Regions from separate parts of the Paenarthrobacter sp. YJN-D genome, predicted to be linked through region 1. Evidence: riboswitches for the same ligand, from Rfam matches in the RefSeq annotation. Region 1 holds a riboswitch; each other region holds the start of a gene.

Region 1 (4,204 bases):
GCGGCGGAGGTCGCGTCCACCAGGACCAGCGAACCTTCGTCGGCTCCCTGGACCCGCTTTACGGGAGCCGCGACGCCGGTGGAGGTTTCGTTCTGCGGCCACGCGTACACGTCAACGCCGGCTTCTGCCTGGGCGGCAGGACGGGTGCCGGGTTCGGACTTGATGATGGAGGACGCATCAAGGAAAGGTGCCTTGTTGGTGGCGGCGGCAAACTTGGAACCGAACTCACCGAAGGAGAGGTGCTGGGCCTTCTTGTCCACCAGGCCGAACGCGGCGACGTCCCAGAACGCGGTGGAACCACCGACGCCGAGGACAACCTCGTAGCCGTCGGGGGCGCGGAAGAACTGGCTCAGGCCCTCCCGGACGGAACCCACCAGGTTCTTGACGGGAGCCTGCCGGTGGGAGGTGCCCAGGATGGTGGTGGCAGCGGCAGACAGGGCCTCGAGCTGTTCCGGGCGGACCTTGGACGGTCCAGCGCCGAAGCGTCCGTCTTTCGGCAGGAGGTCGGCGGGTATGGTGATGCTGTTGTCGCTCACGTGTGGCTCCAAAGGGTATCGGCTCAAGATGGGTCGTGGCAGGTGGCGTCAGCTGCCCCTTCGACACCCCAATTCTGCCTGACATGGCCCGCGCGCAGGAACCTGCCCCTGTCATAGTCCGCCACGTGGAACGCGGACGAACAAGATGCGACCGCAATGGGTCCGGAATTATCCGGAGTAATTCCAAATAAGCTAGGCTGGGGGTTGGCGTTCAAAGGGTGGCGGTGGCACCGCCCACCCCGGTATGGGACGCGGTACGGTGGAGATTACGCAAGAACTGCGTTCGAGGAGAGCTGAGCTGGATGACGGATCTGATCGATACCACTGAGATGTATCTTCGGACCATTTTGGAGCTTGAAGAAGAAAACATTGTGGCTCTCAGGGCCCGCATAGCCGAACGCCTGCGGCACTCCGGCCCCACGGTCTCCCAGACCATCGGGCGGATGGAGCGCGATGGCCTGGTGATTGTGTCCAACGACCGCCACCTGGAGCTGACCGAAGTCGGACGCAAGCGTGCCACCGAAGTCATGCGGAAGCACCGCCTGGCGGAGCGGCTCCTGGCCGATGTCATCGGACTCGACTGGGCGTACGTGCATGATGAAGCCTGCCGCTGGGAGCACGTGATGAGTGAGCGCGTGGAGCGCCGGCTCTATGAACTGCTTGAGCATCCCACCGAGTCACCTTACGGAAATCCGATTCCGGGACTGGAAGCACTGGGAGGCATGGCCGGAACACAGTTCCCCCGGATCGACGTGAACCTCCTGCAGGCCATGGACGGCTACGCCTCCGACTCCCGGGTGGTTGTCACGCGGCTGGCCGAGCCCATCCAGGTGGAGCCGGAACTGCTCACCCAGTTGGATGAGGGCGGAATCCGGCCCGGGGCGCCGGTCTCGCTCGAGCGCGTGGGCGAGTACATCTCCGTCCGGGTGCCCGGCATCGAAGGAGCCTTGGAGCTCCCGCCTGAAGTTGCGGCGCACGTCTTCGTGTCCCTCAACTGACAGCCTTCCGGTCCGACAACCCTCCCGGCAGTGTCAAACCTCACTTTGAGAGGCTTTGGCGCGCGTGTGACCTGCGGTTTTTCGAAATTGATGATAATGGCCCGCCGCCGCAGGCGTCTTTCTGTTGATAACGAATTTATTACCAAGGGCCTTAATCCCCTATAGTTATCTACTAGCGCTGATACCAAAGCGTTACCTGATCCGGAGCCGAGCTCTGCCAGCGGATCGGGTGAACCATCACCACTGGCAGAGGCGGGGGAACCACAAGCGGCTGTCTAAAGAAGCAGCCTTGGGGTGAAGTCCGCAGCAGAAGTGCCCATTGATGCAAGTCCCTCCTTGGATACCTGTGTGCCGTGAGCGCTTCGTGCGGACCGGGTCTTTGAACTCTCTGACCCGAATCCGACAGCTAACTTCGCAGGCTTTTCAGAGAGGAACAGAGTTTGACATCGCAGAACGTCAGGGGCCGCCGCCGTGCGTCCGGCCCCGCTACTGAGCTGCGGCCAGCCCGCGTCGTAACGGAGATCCGGCCCCGCGACACCGAACGCCAGGTGCGCCGCCGTAAGAGCCCGTTGCGCCAGGTTGCCGACTTCGCCGCAGCAAGTGGCGTCGGGCAGAAGGCCGGAGTTGCGCTTGCCGCCACCGGACTTGCCCTGACTGTCGGCCTGCCGGCCACCAGCCCCGTCATGGCCACCTCGGAATCGGGACAGTCCGAATCTGCCCTGGCCGTTGGCGGCACTGTCGGAAGCCAGCCCGAAGTTTCCGCGGCAGCATCAGCCAAAATCGACTTCAGCCGCGCAGCTGTAGCCACCGCTGCGGACCCTGACGGAAAGCTGAAGCAACTGCTCAGCGCCCAGTCGGCCGGCAGCATCCAGCGTGCTTCTTCCGTGGGCACCCTGGGCAGCCCCCTCGACACGCTCACCACCGCTTCCCCCTTCGGTTACCGCGTCAGCCCCCTCACGGGCGGCACCGGCGACTTCCACCGCGGCCAGGACTTCGTGGCCCAATGCGGAACTGCCGTGCATGCAGCTGCAGCAGGCAAAGTGACTTTTGCCGGGTGGCACGAGTACGGCGGAGGAAACCGCGTGGTTGTGGATCACGGCAACGGCCTGGAGACCACGTACAACCACCTGTCGTCCTTCAACGTCCAGGTGGGCCAGACGGTCAACCGCGGGGACACCGTAGCCCTGAGCGGCACCACAGGCGCCTCCACCGGCTGCCACCTCCACTTCGAAGTACAGGTCAACGGCGAGGTCGTTGACCCCATGGGCTGGCTCTAAGCCAGTTGATGGTGCTCTCTCGCATTGATGACAGGCCTCGTGACCTGAATGTGACATTCGCTTTCAATTGTTATAACCTTCAGAGCGCATCGGCTTTTTAGGGGGCCGGTGCACTTGAGTGGATTGCCTAGCTCTGCCACCACTCGAGGTCCGTTCGCAAAATCGTCTGGCAGGGGCGGGGGAACCACTTCTGGTCTTCGAATGAAGGCCTTGGGGTTAAGTCGCAAAGTTTCCCAGTGAAGCAGCGCGGCCGGATGACTCCCATCCGAATCCGACAGCTCACCTCGCAGGCATTGGGAGAGGCTACCTACGTGTCATCACGCACTACCCCTGCGCGCCATCGCGCTGAATCGGTTCGTTCGAACCCGTTGAACACTCTTTCGAAGGCTGTTTCCTCGAACGCCGGTACCGTTGGCCGCCAGGCCGCCGTGCTGGCAGCAGCCTCAGGCCTCGTCCTTACTGTCGGGTTGCCGGCTCACGCCGCTGACACCGACGTCTCCACCTCGGAAGTCTCCAGCACCCAGCAGCTGGCTGCCACCGCGGTGGTCACCGCAGAGCCAACAGCCACCGTCTCCTTCGAGAGCCCCGTCGTGGCCACCAAGGAAGCCCCCAAGGTTGTCCAGCGTGCGGCCCAGGTCACAGAGCGCACGGCGGATGAAGCCACTGCAGTCACTGCCCAGTCCTCCGAAGCCAAGGAGTCCGCCTCCAGCGCGGCAGCATCCGGGCTCGCAGCGATTGCCTACACAGGAATCGGCTCGCCTTACGTATGGGGCGGCACTACTCCGAGCGGCTGGGACTGCTCCGGCTTCACCCAGTGGGTCTACGCCCAGGCCGGCATCAGCATCCCCCGCGTCAACGCCTGGACGGCCATGAAGCCCACCAGCGCCCCCCAGCCCGGTGACCTGGTCATGCAGAACGGCGGTGCGCACGTAGGCATCTACGTCGGCAACGGCATGATGATCAGTGCTTTGAACCCGGGCCAGGGAACCCTGCTGCACTCCGTGGCCTCCACCGGCACGTCTTCGTTCTTCACCCTCCGCTAGAAACAACCCGATTCGGGGCCGGCTGACGTACCCCTGCCAGCTGACCCACTACCCACAGGTACCCCAACTGCCTGCGGATACGAAAGAGAAAACAATGACCAGTGCACACAAAGTTGCACGGCACCGCGCTGAGGCCCCCAAGACCAGCTCGCTTGCCGTCATCGCAAAGGCCGTCACCGTCAACGCCGGTGGCGTCGGCCGCCAGGCAGCAGTCATCGCCGCAGCTTCAGGCTTGGTGCTGACCAGCGGTATCGCTGCCAATGCTGCTGAGACGAATGTCGACCGCGAATCGACGTCGACGTCCGCCCTCGATGTCCAGTCTGTTGCCCAGGCCACCATCGCTGCGGACT
Region 2 (4,204 bases), 2.2 Mb from region 1:
GGCAGTCCAAGGTTGCTGCGCAGGCGGCGGCCGTGGATGCGCAGCTCGGGGAACTGGTGGACAGCCGTTCCGTGGGCGTGTACCAGCTCTTTGACCGCCTGCTGGCACCGGGCGGCTGGGACGATACCGGCTCGGTGCATTTCCGGACGCTTGAGGACCAGGACAAAAACGGCGAGCTCCTGCCGGTCCTGGAGCTTCTCTACGACAACGACAGTGCCGTGCAGGATGTCGCGGCGAAACTTCACCTCCACAGGAGCAGCATCTACAACAGGCTCGGACGCATCCGCCAGCTCATCGGTGCTGATCCCTTGAACGGTGCCATCCGGCTTGAACTGCATGCTGCCTTGAAGGCGCGGCGCTGGGCCGGCAGGCCGCGGATCTGAGCCGGACCGCGGATCTGAGCCCGGACCCGCGGATCTAAGCACCGGCAAAACTCAGCGCAAGAAACAGATAAGGCAGGTACCCGCGCGGGTACCTGCCTTATCTGATGCCAATGCGCTTGCCTGGCCGTTCACGGGGGAACGCGTCAGGAGCGCCTCAGCCGCTGGCAACTCCAGCGGCCCAAACGGCGCCGGAACGTTGCCGTGCGGCTGCTGCTGCAGTACCGCCCGTGCCAGCCGGCGTGCACGTTGGTGCGGGGCAACCGCGTGCTCACTGCAGTGCCTTCTGTGCGGCGTCAAGGAGCGACTCCAAGGTGGACGCCTGCGGCTGAGGCGACGTGCCTGCGGTGGGCTTGCCGGTGGGCCGGGGCTTTGCCGTTTGCGTTCCCGTCGGTGTTGGCGTCGGGGTCGGCGTGGGAGTGGTGGTCGGCGTCGGCGTCGTGGTGGGCGTCGGTGTTGCCGGCGGCGTCGTGATCGTGTCCGAGGGCACGTCGCCGGGCGCCGGCGCAGGTTGGGTCGGAGCCGGAGTGCCGGCTACGGGGGACGGCGCTGCGACTGCCGGGGCGGACGCCGAGGGGACCCAGACAGGGGCTGCCAGGGAGACGTGCGGTGAAGGAACCGACGACGGCGAAACCGCCACAGGCGCTTCCGGTACCGTCGCCGGTTGGCCTGCTTCGGATGACGATTGACCCGACGACGACGGGGAGGACGCTGTGGTGTAGGAAGCCCGGGGCGCAGGGGCTGCCGAGCCCGGTTGGCGGTCCTCGCCACTCTGGCCGCCGTTGGCTTCCTGGGCCGGACTTTCCTGACCGAAGAACGGAAGCTCCAGTGCCTGCCCGACGGTTCCCGCAGTCAGTACCAGGCCCAGCGCTCCGGCAACCACTGCCATGCGCTGGCTCATGTGCTTCACCGACGCGGCTTTCCGCAGAACAGCTTGGGGTTCGCGGCCAAATGAGGAGGTGGTGCCGAGGGTTGATGCCGTCACCGGCGGAGGTGTCTTGCGGGATGCCGCCGGGGCCGGGGCAGCCGCTTCGGCTCCGGCTTCCCCGCGGGTGGCTGCCTTGCGGGCGGCAACCACGGGAATGGCTGACGTGGGAGGCCCTGGTGTGGTGGATGCCGGAGCTGCGGCCCGCGCGGCTTCGACTACCGGAATCGCTGCGGTTGCCGGCTCCGGAAGCGCAGGGGCTGCCTTCGGCTCGGCAGGGGCGATCACAGCCCTTGCCGCACGCTCACGCTCAGCGGCCCGGGCCGCAGCCCGCGTGATGGGCGCAGCCGTAGCGGGTGATGCCGGAGTGGGTGCCGTTACGGTGGGGATCGCCGTCGTGGCGGGTTCTGCTTGGGTGGGGATCGCCGTCGTGGCTGGTTCCGGGGATCCGCTGGGTTGGGCCCGACGGCGTCCGGTTGGCTTGGTGCGCTCGCGCTCGAGTTGCGCGCGGCGTGGGTTATCCATGGTTGGGGACATGGTTGTGCCTCTCAACGCCTGCGAGGTTAGCTGTCGGGTTCGGACGAGGCCGTCCGGCCGCGCGTGGCGGCTTCACCCCAAGGGCTTGCGGAGAAAACAAGCCCGGGAAACTGTGGGTCCCCCGTCTCTGCCGCGGGTCTGGCGGATCCTGGATTGCGGCAGAGCCCGGCGTCAATCCAGAAGCGGCCCAGCGGAGATCGGGTCGCCCTACGACCGTACAGGAGGCGGAAAGTAAAGTCACATTAATGTAACGGGCGGTAGTTCTGCCCCCGCGGGAGGGTGCTACCGCTTAGGCTTCGGGGCCGGCGCGGGGGCGGGGAGTTCGTGTTCGATTTTCCGGACCTGGTGGGCCTGATGTGTGGCAGGGCGGAAGACTTCGTCTGCGATCCCCAGCAAGCCGCCTGCTGCGGCCCGCCGGACGCCGCGCTTGTTCTCCCGCGCAATCCAGTACCAAAGCGCGCCTATGAGCGCGGGAACTCCGAGCACTGCTGCCAACACGGCCAAGATGTCCATCCGCCAACACTAGCCTTGGGCACGTACTGGCCGGTAGACATGAGCTATGGACCTACCAGTGATGCCGCCCGTTTCGCCCATGCTCGCCAAGTCCGTCACGAACATCCCCGACGTTGGGCATTACGAGCCCAAATGGGACGGATTCCGGACCATCGTCTTCAAGGACGGGGACGACATCGTCCTGGGCAGCCGCAACGAGAAGCCCATGACCCGTTACTTCCCGGAGCTGGTGGAAGCGCTGAAGAAGAACCTTCCGGACAAGTGCGTTGTGGACGGCGAGATCATCCTGATCCAAGGCAACAGGCTTGAGTTCGAGGTGCTGCAGCAGCGAATCCATCCCGCGGACAGCCGGGTTCGGATGCTTGCGGAGAAGACGCCGGCGTCCCTGGTGGCGTTCGACCTGCTTGCCCTCGGCGACGAGGATCTGACCGGCCGGCCCTTCGCCGAGCGGCGCGCTGCCTTGGAGAAGGCCCTCGCCGACGCCCGGCCTCCTGTATACGTAACGCCTGCGGTGACGGACCTGGGGCGCGCCAAGGAATGGTTCGTGCAGCTTGAGGGAGCAGGCCTCGACGGCGTGCTGTCGAAACCGCTCGACGGCACCTACCAGCCGAACAAGCGGGTGATGTTCAAGACGAAGCATGAGCGGACAGCCGATTGCGTGGTGGCCGGATTCCGTTGGCACAAGACCGCGAAAGTTGTGGGGTCGATGCTCCTGGGGCTCTACGACGACTCAGGCCGGCTTCATCACGTCGGCGTCGTGGCGTCATTCCCCATGGCAAAGCGGGAGGCGTTGGTGGCGGAGCTTGAGCCCTATCAAGTGGAGCTCGGCGACCATCCGTGGGGCGAGTGGGCCAAGCAGGACGATTCGCCCGGGGGGTCACGGATGCCCGGGGCGCAGAGCAGGTGGAGCGCCGGAAAGGACTTCTCCTTTGTGCCGCTGCGCCCCGAACTGGTGATCGAGGTGGCCTACGACTACATGGAGGGTGACCGGTTCCGCCACACGACGCAGTTCCGTCGGTGGCGGCCGGACCGGACTCCTGAAAGTTGCACGTACTCGCAGCTGGAAGAGCCTGCGGAGTACGACCTTGGGGAGATCCTGAGCCTGCCGTAGTGGCCCGGCGGGGAACTACTCCTCGTGCCCCTGGTCGCTGCTCATGCTGCCTTCGGCGGGCGGGGTTTCTCCCGGGGGCACGCCGCCGCCTGGCTCGAGGCCTGTGACGTTTCCATCCAGGGGGTCGGGATTGGCCGAGGAAGCGGGGTCGTCGTCCTCGTCCTGGCGCATGTCGGGATCTTCGTGGATGCTGTCCGCGTCGGCGGTAGTGTCGATGGGTCCACTGGCGCCGCTCACGCCGAAGGTCCGGGGATCGTCTTCCGGGTCATAGCTGGTCATGGTGAGCCCTTTCGTAAGTAAGCTTACTAATTAGCTTGCTCCGCAAGCCTATCCGGGACGGGCCGCGCCAACAAGGCCGTCCGCAGAGGTGCCCGTGCCAATGCGGCTCCCTGCGCCTCGGCGTCCTGCTTGCTCAGCGGTGCCGGGTGGTGGCGTTGACGAAGCTGCGGATGGCGTCCGCCACGGCTTTGGGGCGCATGTGCTGGGCAACGTGGCCGACGCCGGGAATTTCCACCAGGCGCCCTTGGGCCACCGCCCGCGAAAGCCTCAAGGACCAATCCGGTCCGGCAACATTGTCGCGGCTTCCCCGGAGAACCAGGACCGGGACATCGATGCCGGACAGCCGATCCAGGGTCGGGTACTTCATCATCACGGGCAGTTCGGTGACGTACCAGCGCGGTCCGCACCGGAAGTAGTCCCCCATGACGATCCAGTTGGACGAAGGACTCTCGCGGAGGA
Region 3 (4,204 bases), 240 kb from region 1:
CTCCCTCCTAAGCTCACGGACGGGGACCCGTCCCCGGGCGAGGTCGCGCATCAACCGCGCCATACCGCGCAGATCGGCAAAGGCTGTCCGTACGACGTCGACGCTTGAGTTGGGATCGTCAGTCCAGTCCACGGGGACCTCGTGGACGCGCAAACCGCAGAGCTCGGCGTCGATCATGAGTTCAGTGTCAAAGAACCAGCGGTCGTCTTTGATGTAGGGGAGGAGCTTGCGTGCGGCGTCGGCCCGGATGGCTTTGAAAGCGCACTGGGCATCGGAGACGTGGGCGCCCATGAGGGTCCGCAGCAGGGCGTTGTAGCTGCGGGAAATGATCTGCCGCTGCGGGCTCAGGTTCGTGTGCGAGGCCGGTGACAGCCGGGTGCCGACAGCGACATCCGAGTGCCCGGAGAGCAGCGGGGCCAGCAAGGGTGCCAAAGCGGAAAGGTCCGCCGGCAGCTCGGCTTCCATGTAGGCCAGAATGGGCGACGGCGAGTTTTGCCAGACCTGGCGGAGTGCGTTCCCACGGCCTCTGTCCTGGAATCGGACGACGAGAAGTTCGGGCAGTTCCCGGGCCAGGCGCTCGGCTATCCGAAGCGTACCGTCCGTACTGGCGTTGTCGGCAACAGTGATCCGGAACGCGTGCGGCAGTGACTCCATGAGGTGGCTGTGCAACCGGCGGAGGTTCGCCTCTAGCCGCGCTTCCTCGTCGCAGACGGGCACGGTGAGGTCCAGGACAGGAACCCGGGCGGGGACGCCCACGCCCGGGTCCTGCGGGTGGTGGACTACGGTCCCTGGATCCGTGATGGTCATGGATCCAGAATGAAGGATCAGATTATGAACGCTTTAGGCGGAAGCTGTGACACTACTGTGAGCCCCGGCAAGCACCTGTGAAAACGAAAGAAGCCGCCCCGGTTTCCGCCATCCGCTCCAGTAAGAACTGAGGCAAACGGCGGAAGCCGGGGCGGCAATCAAACAGCTTGGCTTAGTACCAGTTGTTGGCCAGGTGGAAGGCCAGGGCAGCTGACGGGGATCCGTAGCGTTCCTTGATGTAGTTCAGGCCCCACTTGATCTGGGTCTGGTAGTTGGTCTGCCAGTCAGCGCCGGCAGAAGCCATCTTGCCGGCCGGAAGGGACTGGACAATGCCGTAGGCGCCGCTGGAGGCGTTGGTGGCAGTGGTCTTCCAGTTGGATTCCTTCTCCCACAGCGTGTTCAGTGCCGTCATTTCGGCGGCGCTCCAGCCGTAGCTGCCCAGAATGCTGGCGGCGTAGGCCTTGGCAGCAGCGGGGTCATCCACAGCCTTGGGAGCAGCTGCGGCGGCTGCGGCTTCTGCGGCGGCGGCAGCAGCGGCGTCGGCTGCCTGCTTTGCGGCAGCGTCAGCGGCGGCCTTTTCGGCGGCAGCCTTTTCTGCGGCGGCCTGGTCGGCTGCTGCTTGTGCGGCGGCGGCCTGATCTGCAGCGGCTTTATCGGCGGCGGCTTTGTCAGCTGCGGCCTTGTCGGCGGCGGCTTTGTCAGCTGCGGCCTTGTCGGCGGCAGCCTTCTCAGCTGCGGCCTTCTTGGCTGCTGCGGCTTCCTCAGCGGCCTTGTTGTTGCTGGCCTCGGCGGCGGTCCGGGCTTCGGCCACGCGGCTTGCCTCAGGGAGAGTAAGAGCTGCGTTGGCGGCGGTTCCGAGCGATGCAACGCCCAGTGCAGCGGCGATAACGCCGGCTACTACGGACATGCGTGCACCGGACTTGCCGTCACGGGCTGCCTTCTTGAGGACTGACTGCGACTTGGTCGACGGGTTGTCGTTATGGTCGCGGTGACGCGCGGAAGGGCGCGTCTGATCGTTAAATTCAGACATGTGTGATTACCTCTCAGCGCCTGCGGAGTTAGCTGTCGGGTTCGGATGAGGTCATCCGGCCGCGCATCACGCTGCGGCTTCACCCCAAGGGCCGGCAATAAATGCCTGGGCCCGGAGACTCTGGGTCCCCCGTCTCTGCCTCGGAGAAAGTACGGACTCCGGGAAGTGGCAGAGCTCGGCGCATCCCGGATGCGGGCCAGTTGGGGCGACCCACCCTTTCGACGGTACAGGAGGTTTCCGCAGAAGTCACATTTAGGTAACAGAGATCACGACGACGGTGAGTCGCCTTGCCGGGATCGTTACAGTTGTCCGCCGCTCACGGTTGGAAGCCTCACGGCGAACTCCGTACGACCCGGACGGGAGGTCACTTCGACGCTTCCACCATGCGCTTCCACTATGGATTCCACGATCGACAGGCCCAGCCCCGACGTCCCCTCCGACCCCGACCGCGCTGCGTCGGCCCGGGCAAAGCGGGAGAAGATCCGGCCTTGGAAATCGTCCGGAATGCCGGGCCCGTTGTCCGTCACGGTCACCACTGCACTGCCGTCGGCCGAGAGCATCACGCCGGTGACAACCGTAGTTCCGGGATCTGTGTGCTTCCTGGCGTTCGAGAGCAGATTGGCCAGCACCTGGTGGAGCTGCGTGGCATCGCCGCGGACGGTGATGGGTTCATCAGGCAACGAGAGCTGCCAGATGTGGTCCGGGGCCATGACTTTCTCGTCGCTCACTGTCTCAACCACAAGCTGGGTCAGGTCCACATCGGTGACCTTGACCGGTTGGCCTTCATCCAGCCGTGCAAGCAACAGGAGGTCCTCGACCAGCGTGGTCATGCGCTCGGACTGGCTTTGGACCCTGGCCAGCGACTTCCTGCCGTCGTCCGTGAAGTTTTCGGTCATCCGCAGCAACTCGGTGTAGCCGCGGATGGCGGTCAGCGGGGTACGCAGTTCATGGGAGGCGTCGGCGACGAACTGCCGCACCTTGGTTTCGCTTTCCTGCCGGGCCTCCAGCGCGCTGGATACGTTGTTCAGCATCTGATTCAGGGCGTAGCCGACGCTCCCTACTTCAGTGCCGGGATGGGAGGCCGACGCCGGGACCCGCACCGCAAGTGCCACCTCGCCGGCGTCGAGAGGGAGGCGTGAAACCTTGGTGGCGACTTCGGAGAGCTGCTCAAGCGGCCGCATGGTTCGCCGGATAATCACCGTGCCAACCAGGCCGATCACCACCAGACCGCCCAGCGATACCAGCACCATGGTCCAGACCAGGGACGCCTCGGCGGTCTGCTTGTCCGCCAGCGGCAGACCCGTCACGATCACGTCGTCGTAGTTTGTTGTCACGGCCACCAGGCGGTAGTCGCCGTTGGACAGGGAACGGTCCACAGGGCGGCTGTCCCGGGGGAGTGTCAGAAGTACCTGCTCGTCAGCGTCCGAAAGGGAGACCCTCTTGCCCTGGGCGTCGATCAGGCCTGAACTCCGAACAGTTGATCCGTCGATCCGGGCGTTCAGCGTCCCGGCGGCCTGGCCGCGGGCCTCCAGCGGATCCGGCCTCCCGGACGGTGCGTTCGGAAAGCTCGACGGCGGCCTGCCGAACTCGTTCGCGCGGCTGGAGGCCTGTTGAAGCTGCTGGTCCAGTTGCTTGTTGAACACCGCGTCCATGGAGGCGTAGCTGACGATTCCGACGGCGCTGCAGATTGCTACCAGCAAGGCCATGGCTACCAGCACCAGGCGGGTGCGCAAATGCCAGGTGGAGGGATTGAGCCAGCTGCGCCGGGAGCTCCTGGCAACTCCTGAAAGGGTGCCCAATGCCTAGTCCGCGGGTTTGATGACGTAGCCGGCACCACGGATGGTGTGGATCATGGGTGGGTGGTTCGCCTCGATCTTCTTGCGGAGATACGAAATGTAGAGCTCCACGATGTTGGCCTGGCCGCCAAAGTCGTAGTCCCAGACGCGGTCCAGGATCTGGGCCTTGCTGACGACGCGCTTGGGATTTTCCATGAGGTAGCGCAGGAGTTCGAACTGCGTGGCGGTGAGGGTGATGTCCTCGCCGGCCCTTGTTACCTCCCGGGTGTCCACGTTCAAGGTCAGGTCTCCCACCACCAGTTCGGCGGTGTCCATGGCAGCGACGCCGGAACGCTGGACCAGCCGGTGGAGGCGGAGGAGGACTTCTTCCATGCTGAAAGGTTTGGTGACGTAGTCGTCGCCCCCGGCCGCCAAGCCAACGATGCGGTCCTGGACGGCGTCCTTGGCGGTGAGGAACAGGGCGGGAACTTCCGGGGCGAAAGCACGGATGCGGTTGAGGACCTCGACGCCGTCGAAACCGGGCAGCATGACATCGAGCACCAGCACGTCGGGTCGGAATTCTTTGGCAAGC

Evidence for each region. A riboswitch is a leader RNA that binds a small molecule or an ion and turns the genes downstream of it on or off. The one in region 1 is predicted to bind cyclic di-AMP.
Region 2: another riboswitch for cyclic di-AMP. It lies ahead of HMI60_RS18710 (hypothetical protein); the one in region 1 lies ahead of HMI60_RS08855 (M23 family metallopeptidase).
Region 3: another riboswitch for cyclic di-AMP. It lies ahead of HMI60_RS07770 (hypothetical protein); the one in region 1 lies ahead of HMI60_RS08855 (M23 family metallopeptidase).

Annotation. Positions count from the first base shown of each region.
Region 1 is NZ_CP053549.1:1,867,134-1,871,337, forward strand. It holds gene serC (phosphoserine transaminase) at 1-536, opposite strand, end outside; gene HMI60_RS08850 (metal-dependent transcriptional regulator) at 839-1,534, shown strand; cyclic di-AMP (ydaO/yuaA leader) riboswitch at 1,730-1,970, shown strand; gene HMI60_RS08855 (M23 family metallopeptidase) at 1,975-2,811, shown strand; cyclic di-AMP (ydaO/yuaA leader) riboswitch at 2,936-3,118, shown strand; gene HMI60_RS08860 (C40 family peptidase) at 3,123-3,854, shown strand; gene HMI60_RS08865 (NlpC/P60 family protein) at 3,949-4,204, shown strand, end outside.
Region 2 is NZ_CP053549.1:4,035,041-4,039,244, reverse strand. It holds gene HMI60_RS18715 (CdaR family transcriptional regulator) at 1-383, shown strand, start outside; gene HMI60_RS18710 (hypothetical protein) at 652-1,830, opposite strand; cyclic di-AMP (ydaO/yuaA leader) riboswitch at 1,846-1,996, opposite strand; gene HMI60_RS18705 (hypothetical protein) at 2,125-2,355, opposite strand; gene HMI60_RS18700 (ATP-dependent DNA ligase) at 2,402-3,466, shown strand; gene HMI60_RS18695 (DUF6480 family protein) at 3,482-3,745, opposite strand; gene HMI60_RS18690 (alpha/beta fold hydrolase) at 3,879-4,204, opposite strand, start outside.
Region 3 is NZ_CP053549.1:1,629,015-1,633,218, forward strand. It holds gene HMI60_RS07765 (glycosyltransferase) at 1-807, opposite strand, end outside; gene HMI60_RS07770 (hypothetical protein) at 980-1,837, opposite strand; cyclic di-AMP (ydaO/yuaA leader) riboswitch at 1,841-2,028, opposite strand; gene HMI60_RS07775 (cell wall metabolism sensor histidine kinase WalK) at 2,137-3,636, opposite strand; gene HMI60_RS07780 (response regulator transcription factor) at 3,640-4,204, opposite strand, start outside.